3 regions of the Halomonas sp. M1 genome follow, and region 1 is predicted to be linked to each of the others. Evidence: predicted binding sites of a transcription regulator. Region 1 holds the regulator's gene; each other region holds the start of a gene.
What was found. The regulator LexA, encoded in region 1, represses DNA repair genes until DNA is damaged. The targets are predictions, from matches to a motif close to TACTGTNTANNTANACAGTA.
Positions count from the first base shown of each region.

Region 1 (4,194 bases):
TAGCGCAGCGTAAATGGTCCCTGCTGCATGGCATCGCCCGGCTCAATGACCTGTATAGCCGCGCTGCTTAGCTGATGCTCGGCAAATTTCAGCCGCAGCAGCCCAGCGGCAAGCGGGGTTGCATAAATCGGGCAGTTCCACTTCGGCCATAGCCACGCAACGGCGCCGATGTGATCTTCATGCCCATGGGTAATAAAGAGCGCCTGGGGCTTAATGCCTAAGGTATCCAGGGTGTCTGTGTTGGGTACTTGTAAGGGGGCATTGGGTAAATCTTGACGAATCATCATGCCGCAGTCGACGGCGATCCATTGATCGTCGTATCCATACAGCGTCAGATTCATTCCAATTTCACCGCACCCGCCCAGCGGAAGCAGGCGCAGTGGTGGGCGACGACGGGGACGAAGTAGAGCGCGTGTTGGATGCATTAGTCACGAAAAGCCTAAAAAGTAAGACCTTAACTATACGGGAAGGCAGGGGCGGCTAACAATCACCGTGGCTTCTCCCCGGTGCTTAGCCAGAGGGCTTCCGGTACACTAGGGAGACTGATGTGTTGCTTTTAACATCAGAAAACTAACCCTAAGCGTGCCATTGAAATAAGTTAAGTGTGCCGATCAAAACTGCCTATTAAAAAAAGCACCTATCAAAGCACCTGTTAAAAGTACCTATTAAGAGTAGCTATCTATGTCGCACTATTATCGTCTCGTTGTTTCTTGCCCTGACCAAGTGGGCATTGTGGCGCGTGTTTCCAGTTTTATTGCCGAGCAGGGGGGCTCAATTACTGAAGCAAGTCAGCATTCCGACCTTGAAACAGGCCGGTTTTTTATGCGCTATGAAATTTTAGCCGATTCACTAGGAATGTCGGCAGAGGCGCTGCGTAACGCTTTTGAACCCGTGGCAGAAGCGTTCAATATGCAGTGGTCGTTAATGGATACCCAAAAGCGGCGCCGCGTTGTATTAATGGTGTCGCGGGAGTCTCACTGCTTGGTGGACTTGCTATATCGCTGGCAGGCCGGTGAGCTAGACTGCGACATCGTGGGTGTGATTTCCAACCACGAAGATATGCGTTCGCTAACCGAGTGGTACGGCATTCCTTACCACCATGTGCCGGTTGACGCAGCAAATAAGCAGGCCTCGTTTGAGAAGGTGCAGGCACAAATTGATAGCGCCCGCGCTGATTGCGTCGTGTTAGCACGCTATATGCAAATCTTGCCCCCCGCGCTATGCGAGCGGTATGCCGGGCGCGTGATTAATATACATCACAGCTTTTTGCCCTCTTTTGCTGGCGCAAAACCGTATCACCAAGCTTACGAGCGAGGCGTGAAACTCATAGGGGCTACCTGTCACTATGTCACCGAAGAGCTGGATGCCGGACCTATTATCGAGCAGGATATCCATCGCGTTAGCCACTGTCATACACCCACCGATCTTGTGCGATTTGGCCGGGACGTTGAGAAAGCCGTATTGGCGCGAGGGTTACGTTGGCACCTTGAAGACCGCGTGCTAATCCACGGAAATAAAACGGTTGTGTTCAGTTAACTGTTGTTAGGGGCTGCCATGTCATTTGCACAAAGTGTTCTTGCACCCTGGGCGCTGGTGCTTACCTGGTTAATAGCGTTTGGTGTATTGGCTTGGGTGGCATGGCAGCGCCCGTGGCAAGTTCTGATTAGTGATGTAGCGCTTCAGCATCGCTGGTTGGCAGCTACGCTAGCGGTCATGCTGATGTGGCAGTTGCGTGCCCAAGCGGTGGACTGGCTTACGCTACATCTTGTTTTTACCGTGCTAATGACCTTGGTATTTAGGATCCCCCTGGCGCTTCTAAGTAACGCAATGATTAATATAGCGATGGTGGTGATAGGACGTAATGACTGGGTGCTTTGGGGAGCTAACGTTTTGGTAACGGGAATCGTGCCCGCGTTTATCATTGGCGTGGTTTGGCGTCTGGTTGACCGACGGTTGCCCGATAACTTGATGGTATTTATGTTTGCCTGTGGTTTTTTCGGGGCAGCCTTAGCTACGTTGGGCGCTGGATTGACCGCCGTACTGCTGATTGTAGCGGCAGGGACCGATCCTGAGGCTGTTTATCTTGCTCAGGAGTATGCTCGGTTTCTGCCGCTTTTAATGCCCTCTGAAGCGTTTCTAACGGGCATGCTGTTAAGCATCTTATTGGTCTACCACCCTAGCTGGGTGGCCACGTTCAATGACCACCGCTATATCGATTCTCAATAAGCGCGCCAGTGGTGGTAGGGTGATAGGCGGCTATTAGCCTAATGCCTGGCCATTGCCACCCCGTATAACCCCAACGCCGACACCTTCAATGTCCAGTTGCTGAGTGCGTAGGTCAATTTCAATGGGTGCGAAGTCGGCGTTCTCAGCCACTAGAGTCACCTGGTGACCTTGGCGCCTAAAGCGTTTAACGGTGACTTCATCTTCCAAGCGAGCAACGACAATTTGCCCATCGCGAACTCGGTCAGTGCGATGCACTGCCAATAAATCGCCTTCAAGGATACCCACGTCTTTCATCGATAACCCACGCACTCGCAGCAGGTAGTCCGCTTTTGGCGTGAAATACTCTGCGGGGAGTGGGCAGTAGCGGTCAATGTGCTCGGCTGCCAGGATGGGGCTGCCAGCTGCGACCTCTCCAATGACCGGTAGCCCAATGAACTGGGTGTCCACATGGGGGGTAGAGGGGGTTGCTGAAGCAGCCTCAGTCAGTTCTGAAGCATCCTGGTTAGGCAGGCGGATGCCCCGTGATGTATTGCGGATAATCCGAATGGCCCCTTTGCGCTCTAGCGCGCGAAGATGCTCTTCTGCCGCGTTGGGGGAGCGGAATCCCAGTGCTTTGGCAATTTCAGCGCGTGTCGGGGGGTAGCCGAATTCACCCATTGTTTTAACGATAAAATCAAATACGTGCTGCTGACGTGCTGTGAGTGGACGCGACATACCAAACTCCAAAAAATGAAAAGACAGTAGCTACATGTCGGCTAATCAGTATGTGTTTAAGTATACAGTATGTTCCTCTGTCCAGTACATGGCTGGCCTGTATCTTGATGTAGGGCTTGCTGATGTAGGTGCTAAACGGCACGAGCGTTTGAATTGTTTAGAAAAATAGTGACAGGTAGCTGGCAGTTGTCTTGATATAAAGGATTGAGACTAGCGAATTAATGGCATAGTATTTTGCGATGTTTTAAACACCTGTTTTCTGGAGGGCGCGATGGCGCAGTCTGATACGGTAACGCGTATTTTAGATACCGCAGAGGTGCTATTTGCAGAGCGCGGTTTTGCCGAAACCTCGCTGCGCAATATCACAAGCAAGGCGCGGGTTAACCTAGCGGCGGTCAACTACCACTTTGGCTCTAAAAAAGCGCTTATCCAAGCCGTTTTTGCACGCTATTTGGAGCCTTTTTCACAGCGTTTTCATACCGCGCTGGATGAGCTGGAGGCACGCTATGAAAGCGAGCCTATACCCTTGGAAGTATTGCTTGAAACCATGGCGTCAACGGTGCTGGCAGTGCCTGCAGAGCGCAATAGCCTAAAGGTATTCATGCGTTTGCTAGGCTTAGCCTATAGCCAAGCTCAGGGGCATCTGCGCCGCTATATCCAGCAGGAGTATGGTGATGTATTTACCCGCTTCACTGAACTGGTACGCCAAGCAACCCCTGACTTGCCGGACGCAGAGCGCTTTTGGCGGCTACACTTCATGTTAGGTACAGTGATCTTTACCTTATCGGGTCTTGACGCGCTGCGCGATATCGCCGCGAAAGACTACAACGAGCAAGTCACTGTTAGAGACCTAGTAAGACGTTTACGCCCAGTGGTAGTGGCTGCGATGCATGCACCGTTACCCCCTGTGCTAGAAGAAGGACACTATGAGAACGCCCACATTAGCTGAGCTACCGCCTTTAGACGATAACTGGCTAGAGATAGACACGCAGAAGCAGCAGCTGCGCTGTTGGCAGGGGCGAGTGCTGAGCCATGAGTGCTCGGTTTCTACAGGGGAGGCGGGCGTTGGTCAGCAGGAGGGTAGTGGCCGAACGCCCCAAGGCTGGCACTACGTGCGCGCAGCGATTGGGGATGGCTTGCCAGAAAACGCAGTGTTTCGCGGTCGCCGATGGACCCGTGAAGTGTACTCTGCCGAGCTAGCAGCAACCTACTCCTCACGTGATTGGATATTGACACGCATTCTTTGGCTGTGTG
Region 1 is NZ_CP121119.1:267,310-271,503, forward strand. It holds gene P8S54_RS01210 (ribonuclease J) at 1-341, opposite strand, end outside; gene purU (formyltetrahydrofolate deformylase) at 682-1,536, shown strand; gene P8S54_RS01220 (energy-coupling factor ABC transporter permease) at 1,555-2,226, shown strand; gene lexA (transcriptional repressor LexA) at 2,260-2,940, opposite strand; gene P8S54_RS01230 (TetR/AcrR family transcriptional regulator) at 3,212-3,889, shown strand; gene P8S54_RS01235 (L,D-transpeptidase) at 3,867-4,194, shown strand, end outside.

Region 2 (4,194 bases), 1.2 Mb from region 1:
AAAGCGGTCAGCTGCTGGACGTAGGGCCCGCTTTTACCCTAGATGTACCGCTCTATTGGCACTTTTGGCAAACAGAAAGCGCACCGCTTGCAGCACTGAGGCGCACAGTGATGGAGCAGGCGAGTCGGATGTTGTAAGGGCTTGCAGCGCCAAGCGGGTGGCGCTGCAGTGGTTAGCCCTTAATGCGGCAGGCGCTGGCTGGCGTGGAGCATTTCACGGGCGTGGGCCAGTGTTTGGTCGGAGAGCGTCACGCCCCCCAGCATGCGAGCCAGCTCACTAATTCGCCCGCGTTCATCTAGCAGCGCCATGTGGGTCAGCGTAGTATCCCGCTTGGCGCGTTTTTCGATATGTAGATGCTGATGCGCCTGAGCGGCCACCTGGGGGAGGTGGGTCACGGTCATCACTTGGCCATTTTCCCCCAGCTTACGTAGCAGTTGGCCGACAATTTCTGCTGTTGCCCCTGAAATACCCACATCCACCTCATCAAACACCAGGCTAGGAATAGTAGAGTGAGCCGCTGCCACGACCTGAATTGCGAGGCTGATACGCGAAAGCTCCCCCCCCGACGCCACTTTGGTAAGGGGTCTTGCGGGCTGGCCTGGGTTTGCGCTAATCAGGAACTGAATGTGATCCAGCCCTTCCGGGGTGGGAGTATCACGGGGCGTAACATCGACCTCAAAGCGGGCCTTGCCCATGGCTAGGAAGGCCAGCTGCTGCTGCACCTCTTTCCCCAGGCGCACGGCGGCTTTCTGCCGCGCCTCACTGAGTTTTTTGGCATCGCTACGGTAGCGCTCCCGGCACTCAGCCACCAAAGTGCTTAACGACTCCAGGTCGTTATCGCTACTTTCTAACTGGGCGACCTCGTGGCTCAGCTGGGCGTGCAGCGCACAAATCTCTTCTGGAGCGACGTGATGCTTGCGGGCGATGCGGTGAACATCCCCCATGCGCTCTTCCACCCAGGCCAAGCGCTCTGGGTCTAGCTCAGTGGTACTTGCCAATCGGCTAAGCTCGCTAGAGGCTTCTTCAACCTGAATGCGGGCATCGCTCAGCATGGCCAAGGTATTGGCGAGTGTGCCCTTATCGCTCCCCGGAAGGGCGCTTAAATGAGCGTAAGCTTGATTCAGCAAAGAGAGCGCACCCCCTTCGTCGCTGGCGCAACAGTCGGCGGCAAACTGAGTTTCTCGCAGGGTCTCTTCCGCGTGGGCCAGGGTGTGCTGCTCTTCTTCTAACGTTTTAAGCTCACCCTCTGCCAAACCAAGCTGGTCGAGTTCTTCTACTTGATAGCGCAGCAGCTGGCGCTTGGCTTCCACTTCGCTGCCTTCTTCGCTGAGCTTTTTCAGCCGTCGCCTAGCACTTCGCCATTCGCGAAATGTGTCTGCGAGTTGCTGGCTGCTTTCGCGCAGCCCCGCATAATCATCCAGCAGCGCAAGGTGAGTCTCTTCACGCATAAGTGCTTGATGCGCGTGCTGCCCATGAATTTGGATCAACTGCTCACCCAGAGATTTTAGATCGGCAATCGTGGCGGGATGGCCGTTAATCCATGCTTTAGAGCGCCCGCTGGCAGTGACTACCCGGCGCAGTAAGCACTCTTCTGTGGGTAGTTCTCGGGCGGTTAACCACTCCACGGCGGCAGGCAGGTGCTGAATATCAAAACGGGCAGAAAGGTCGGTGCGTTCGCAGCCGTGGCGCACGCTGCCAGCATCGGCACGCTCACCCAAACAGAGGCCAAGGGCGCCCAGTAGAATCGATTTACCCGCCCCGGTTTCCCCGGTAATGGCGGTCATGCCACGGGTTAAATCGAGTTCCAGACGGTCAACAATAGCGTAGTCCTGGATGGCAAGCTGAGTGAGCATAAGGCCTCCTGAGGCGGTGCGGCACAGAAGCTGGATACTTATCCAATGATTGTTGTTTTATACAGTAGTCGATAACTCACTTCAATGCTGCTCTTGAGATGGCTTTTATGGCCCCCATATAGGCTGCATACGTGGTTAATACTCCCTACTTAACTCTGGTGTGCCGCTTTGGGGCACCACTGCATATTTTTAGGAGCAAGGCATGGCTAAAGAACCGCAAACCCCCATGGATGATGAGCTGGCCCGCCGTGAGCAAGAAGCGGAAGTCACCGAGCAATCCGCTGAAGAGCGTCTGATTGAAGACGAGCTCGAAGGTCTGATTAATGATGAGATCCCGCTTCAAGGCGATGAAGGCAGCCCAGAAGCCGACGTGCTGGCTGCTCAAGTAGAAGAGCTGGAATTAAGTTTGGCAGAAGCTAAAGACCAGGCCCTACGCGCTGCGGCCGAAGCCCAGAACGTACGCCGCCGGGCCGAGCAAGAAGCCGAAAAAGCCCGCAAGTTTGCCCTTGAGAAGTTTGTGAAAGAATTGCTGCCCGTTGTGGACAGCCTCGAAAAAGCGCTCGAAAGCATGCAAGACGGCGCGTCGGATGTTCACCGTGAGGGTGTCTCGATGACCCTGACAATGCAGCTGGGCGTGCTCAACAAGTTTGGCGTTGAGAGTATTGACCCCCAGGGTGAACCCTTCGACCCGCAGGTGCATGAAGCGATGACCATGGTGCCCAATCCCGAGCTTGAGCCAAATACCGTTATGGACGTGATGCAGAAGGGTTATCTGCTCAACGGACGCTTAGTGCGTCCGGCCATGGTGGTGGTTAGCCAAAAAGCTAAGTAAGAAAAGGTTGCCGCTAAGCACAAAAAAGCCCTTGAAATGCTGCTAGCGGCCCCCAAATAAGGGTCAACCCCGCGGGATAAGCCCGCACACTGTTTTAAAAAACGAACTTTTCAGTTTTGTAACAAACGAATTCGAGGTTTTTGCTATGGGACGCATTATTGGTATCGACCTGGGCACCACCAACTCTTGTGTGGCCGTGCTTGATGGTGACAGCGCTAAAGTAATCGAAAACGCCGAAGGCGGTCGTACCACGCCTTCCATCATTGCCTACACCGACGACGGTGAAACGCTGGTAGGTCAGGCGGCGAAACGCCAAGCCGTGACTAACCCTGAAAACACGCTTTACGCCATCAAGCGCCTGATTGGCCGTCGCTTCAAAGACGACGTTGTACAAAAAGACATCAAAATGGTGCCGTACAAAATCGCTGAAGCAGATAACGGCGACGCGTGGGTAGAAGTAAAAGGCAAGAAAATGGCACCGCCGCAGGTAAGCGCGGAAGTGCTGAAGAAAATGAAGAAAACCGCCGAAGACTATCTCGGCGAAGAAGTGACCGAAGCGGTTATCACCGTGCCGGCCTACTTCAACGACAGCCAGCGCCAAGCGACGAAAGACGCTGGCCGTATTGCTGGTTTGGACGTTAAGCGCATCATCAACGAGCCAACCGCTGCTGCACTGGCCTACGGCATGGACAAGTCGCGCGGTGATAAAACCATCGCGGTATACGACCTGGGTGGCGGTACGTTTGATATTTCGATCATCGAAGTCGCTGACGTTGATGGCGAAACCCAGTTTGAAGTGTTAGCCACGAACGGTGACACCTTCTTGGGCGGTGAAGATTTCGATCTGGCGCTGATTAACTACTTAGTTGACCAGTTCAAGACAGACAGCGGCATTGACCTGTCCGGCGACAACCTCGCCATGCAGCGTCTGAAAGAAGCCGCCGAGAAAGCCAAAATTGAGCTTTCCAGCGCCCAGCAAACGGATGTTAACCTGCCCTACATCACGGCGGATAACACAGGCCCGAAACACCTTAATGTGAAGGTGACGCGCGCCAAGCTGGAGTCACTGGTTGAAGAGCTGGTACAACGCTCGCTTGAGCCGTGCAAAATGGCGCTGAAAGATGCTGGCCTCTCTGCATCTGAAATCGACGAAGTGATTCTGGTCGGTGGTCAGACCCGCATGCCGATGGTGCAGAAGAAAGCCGCTGATTTCTTCGGTAAAGAAGCGCGCAAAGACGTCAACGCTGACGAAGCGGTTGCCGTAGGTGCTGCGATTCAGGGTGGCGTACTGGGCGGTGACGTTAAAGACGTATTGCTGCTGGACGTTACCCCGCTGACCCTGGGTATTGAAACCATGGGTGGCGTGATGACTGCGCTCATCGACAAGAACACTACGATTCCGACCAAGAAGACACAAACCTTCTCTACGGCGGATGACAACCAAACGGCCGTGACGATTCACGTCGTTCAGGGTGAGCGTAAGCAAGTGTCGCAGAATAAGTCGCTGGG
Region 2 is NZ_CP121119.1:2,809,762-2,813,955, forward strand. It holds gene P8S54_RS12990 (LysR family transcriptional regulator ArgP) at 1-137, shown strand, start outside; gene recN (DNA repair protein RecN) at 180-1,853, opposite strand; gene grpE (nucleotide exchange factor GrpE) at 2,056-2,685, shown strand; gene dnaK (molecular chaperone DnaK) at 2,831-4,194, shown strand, end outside.
Region 2: a site for LexA is predicted at 1,901-1,920, ahead of recN (DNA repair protein RecN). Genes of this name have one in related genera too.

Region 3 (4,194 bases), 740 kb from region 1:
GATCGAGCTTTAAGGGCATTCGGCAATGGATAATTTAATCACCTTATGGGAGGGCTCGGGGCTTTATAACCTTGAGCTGGGTCAGGCGGTTATGATCCTGGTGGGGCTTGGGCTGCTCTACTTGGCTATTTATAAGAAGTTTGAGCCGCTGTTGCTGGTGCCTATTGGCTTTGGCGGCATTCTTGCCAACATTCCAGAGGCAGGGTTGGCTATTTCGGCCCTTGATCAAGCAATGGAGGTCGCGCAACCAGCTGTCTTGCATCAGATAGCATCGGCGCTGGGCGCAACGCTTGATCCGTTGGGCGGCGTAGAAGCATGGCGGGAGACATTAAAGACGATTGCTGACGACGCTGCCGCACCGGATCAGCTGCGTGCTGCAAGAGATGTTGCCATGAACGTTGGTTATGGCGACGGCATGCTTTACACCTTCTATAACATCGCTATTGCCTCTGGAATCGCGCCGCTGATCATCTTTATGGGTGTTGGGGCGATGACCGATTTTGGCCCGCTGCTGGCCAATCCGCGTACGCTATTTTTGGGCGCTGCTGCGCAGTTCGGTATTTTTGCCACAGTCTTTGGTGCCGTCGGTATGTCGGCCATGGGCTGGATGGATTTCTCCATCGAGCAAGCGGCGGCTATTGGTATCATCGGTGGAGCTGACGGCCCAACGTCTATTTATGTATCGAGCGTATTAGCGCCAGAGTTGTTGGGTGCTATTGCCGTGGCTGCCTATGCCTATATGGCGTTAGTGCCGATGATCCAACCGCCGATTATGCGGCTGCTGACGACGAAGAAAGAGCGTGAGATTGCGATGACTCAGCTGCGCCCGGTGTCCAAGCTTGAGAAGATTATCTTCCCGCTGGCCCTGCTGATGCTGGTAGCGCTCTTTTTGCCGGACGCTGCACCGCTGTTGGGGATGTTCTGCTTCGGTAATTTAATGCGCGAGTGCGGTGTGGTAGAGCGCCTGACGGATACGGCTCAAAACGCTCTAATTAACATTGTCACTATTGTGCTGGGCTTGGCAGTAGGGTCGCGCTTGATGGCCGATTCTTTCCTGGCAGTAGAAACGCTTGGCATTATGGCGCTGGGCATTGTGGCCTTCGCTATTGGTACCGCGGCTGGGGTTCTCATGGCGAAATTGATGAACGTGATGAGTAAGATGCCGATCAACCCGTTGATTGGTGCTGCGGGCGTGTCAGCGGTACCGATGGCTGCTCGGGTTGCCAATAAAGTTGGCTTGGAGTCGAACCCGCATAACTTCCTGCTGATGCATGCGATGGGGCCCAATGTGGCTGGTGTGATTGGCTCAGCGGTGGCCGCCGGGGTGATGATCAAGTACCTGAGTTAAACGCAGTCAAAATGTAAAAATACGCATAGCCCGTTAACGCGGCTTATCGAGCAAGTGCTCGCTTAAGTCGCGTTTTTTTGTTTTGTGAGTTTTATTAACGCTATCTATTTAACGCGTAGGCTAGGCCTTCTGGATATTGAGCGTCATTTTGAGGCGGTTCTCGAGCGCTGCTAGATCCAGCACTACGTCCCGCGGCCAGCCAATGGTCAAGCGCACCCCGTTACCATCGTAATCGACATATTGAATCGGGATGTGCTGCTCATCGCACCATGCCCGCGTCACTGCTTCGTGGGCAAAGCCAACGTTTAGCTGATAGTTATCCCGTTCAACAACTTCTCGCAGTGGTAGCGTTTCAAGCCCTGAATTGACTGCTTGGGCATAAGCGCGGGCAAGCCCACCGGTGCCGAGTTTTGTGCCGCCAAAATAGCGAATCACCACACAGCCGATTTCACCCAGCTCACTGCCTAATAACGCTTGATACATAGGTCTTCCGGCGGTGCCGCCAGGTTCGCCGTCATCTGAAAAGCCAATATGTGTTTGCTCTCCTGGTGGTCCTGCAATAAAAGCGCTGCAGTGGTGGCTTGCGTTAGGGTGAGCGGCTTTGGCTGCATGCAGCAGCGCATCAAAAGCTTCTTTGTTCGGGGCATGGCACACCCAGGTGAGAAATTGGCTTTTCTCTACCTCTATAACGGCTGTGTGCCACTGGTAGGGGGGTAAGTCAGGGATGCGATATCGCACTCATTACTCCTGGGAGTCGTGAGGCTTGAATTAGCCTTAATGATGCCGTGATGGTGAGTCGTGATGCTCAATGCCCATCACCATGCCTAAAACTTGAATATCACAATTATGCAGGAATACTGCAGGTGTTGCTGCGTCTTCAGGCAATAAATGCACGCCCAGGCGACTGATCGAGAGCTGTTTTAACGCGACTTCACGCTGGTTAATAGTCACAACCGCTGTTTCCTGCTGGGTATCATGCTGATAGCGGCGAATAATAATAACATCGCCATCGAATAAGTTGCTGTCACGCATGCGGTCGCCGCGTACTTTGAGTGCGTAGGTGTTGCGTCGTGTAATGTGTGCAGCGTTACGCCGCCGCGCGGTGGTAGTGGTAAGCGTTGCTGGCTGAAGGGGGGCGCCCTGGATAGGCCGTGGTGCTGGCATCGACATCGTCATTGTAGTTTCTCCAATGCAGCGCCCGTTCCTTAGGCGTTTGGTTGTATTGAGTGCTGTGTTTTTATGGGGTGTTTTTTCATACAGTATATGCAGTATAAACCTGTTTTTGCATACAGTTCCAGTGGTGCGTTTTCACTTATTACGGGCGCTTGTTTTTTGTCCTCCTATTGATATGCATCATGCTGCGACCCCAGGCCGCAGAGTGCGACTGGCGAGAAAGTGCCTTTCCGTGTAGAGTTCGACCGAATTCAATATGGCTGGAGAGACCTTTGAGCCTGTGCCTACAAGCCCGACAATTGGCCTGTGAACGCGATGACCGTTGGCTATTTGAAGGGCTCGATCTTGATATCCAACGGGGTGAGATCGTGCGCATTGAAGGCCCTAATGGCAGCGGTAAAACAACGCTGTTGAAAATTCTCTCGGGCCAACTGAGCGATTATCATGGCGAGCTTTACTGGAATGGCGCATTAATGCGTGAAACCCGTGAACATTTTCTCGCCAATTTGCTCTATTTAGGACACGCCCCGGGGGTTAAGTCGGGTCTGACTCCCTTAGAAAACCTTACTTGGTATCAGGCGCTTAGCGGTGAGCAAGGCTCTGAAGAGCAGCGTGAAGAGGCCTTGGCTAAGGTGGGGCTGAGAGGCTTTGAAGACGTGCCGGCAGGGCAGCTTTCTGCGGGCCAGCAGCGGCGGATTGCGCTGGCAAGGTTAACGCTTACCCCTAGAGCTCTTTGGGTGCTGGATGAGCCATTTACGGCGATTGATCGTGACGGTGTGGCAGCGCTTGAGACGCAGTTAGTTGCGCACGCCAAAGCAGGAGGGTGTGTACTGGTTACCACGCATCACGAGTTAACCGCTTCACCCGTACTTCGAAGAGTACAGTTGGGGTAAAAGGAGATAGCGTTGCCCAGTACAAATGCCACCGTCAGTGCCCCGGTAATGCCTATGCACGACCCCAAAGGGGGGCTAATTGTTGCGCTCAATGCCACACTCAGGCGTGATCTAACGCTGATGCTTAGGCGGCGAGGGGAGGTGCTGAACCCACTAGTGTTTTTTGCCTTGGTGATTACCCTTTTTCCCATTGGTATTTCACCAGACCCTCAGCTGTTAGCGGTTATCGCGCCTGGGCTATTGTGGGTAGCCGCACTGTTAGCAGCGCTGCTCTCTTTAGATAGCCTATTTCGCAGTGATTACGAGGATGGCAGCCTGGAGCAACTTCTTCTAGCGCCGCAACCTCTGGCAGCGTTAGGGCTAGCAAAAGTAGCTGTACACTGGCTACTTACTGGCCTGCCACTTGCACTAATGGCGCCAGTGTTGGGCATTATGTTGGCACTCCCAGCTGGTAGCTATTTGGTTTTAGCACTTTCACTGGCGCTTGGTACGGCTAGCTTGAGTTTAATTGGTGCGATTGGCGCTGCACTAACGGTAGGTTTGGCACGGGGAGGGGTACTGCTTTCACTGCTGGTACTGCCGCTTTATATTCCAATACTTATTTTTGGTGCAGGCGCCGTACAGGCTGCGATTATGGGCGATGGGGTAACGGCGCACTTGGCCATCTTAGGGGCGTTACTTGCGATGGCTTTAATGCTTTCACCTTGGGCGATTGCTGCATCGTTACGTATCAGTATCAACGGCTAAAGGACGGAAATTCCATGTGGGCCTTTATTAATA
Region 3 is NZ_CP121119.1:3,278,927-3,283,120, forward strand. It holds gene oadA (sodium-extruding oxaloacetate decarboxylase subunit alpha) at 1-13, shown strand, start outside; gene P8S54_RS15050 (sodium ion-translocating decarboxylase subunit beta) at 26-1,348, shown strand; gene P8S54_RS15055 (YigZ family protein) at 1,469-2,086, opposite strand; gene P8S54_RS15060 (S24 family peptidase) at 2,123-2,524, opposite strand; gene ccmA (cytochrome c biogenesis heme-transporting ATPase CcmA) at 2,794-3,414, shown strand; gene ccmB (heme exporter protein CcmB) at 3,463-4,161, shown strand; gene P8S54_RS15075 (heme ABC transporter permease) at 4,176-4,194, shown strand, end outside.
Region 3: a site for LexA is predicted at 2,623-2,642, ahead of P8S54_RS15060 (S24 family peptidase). Genes of this name have one in related genera too.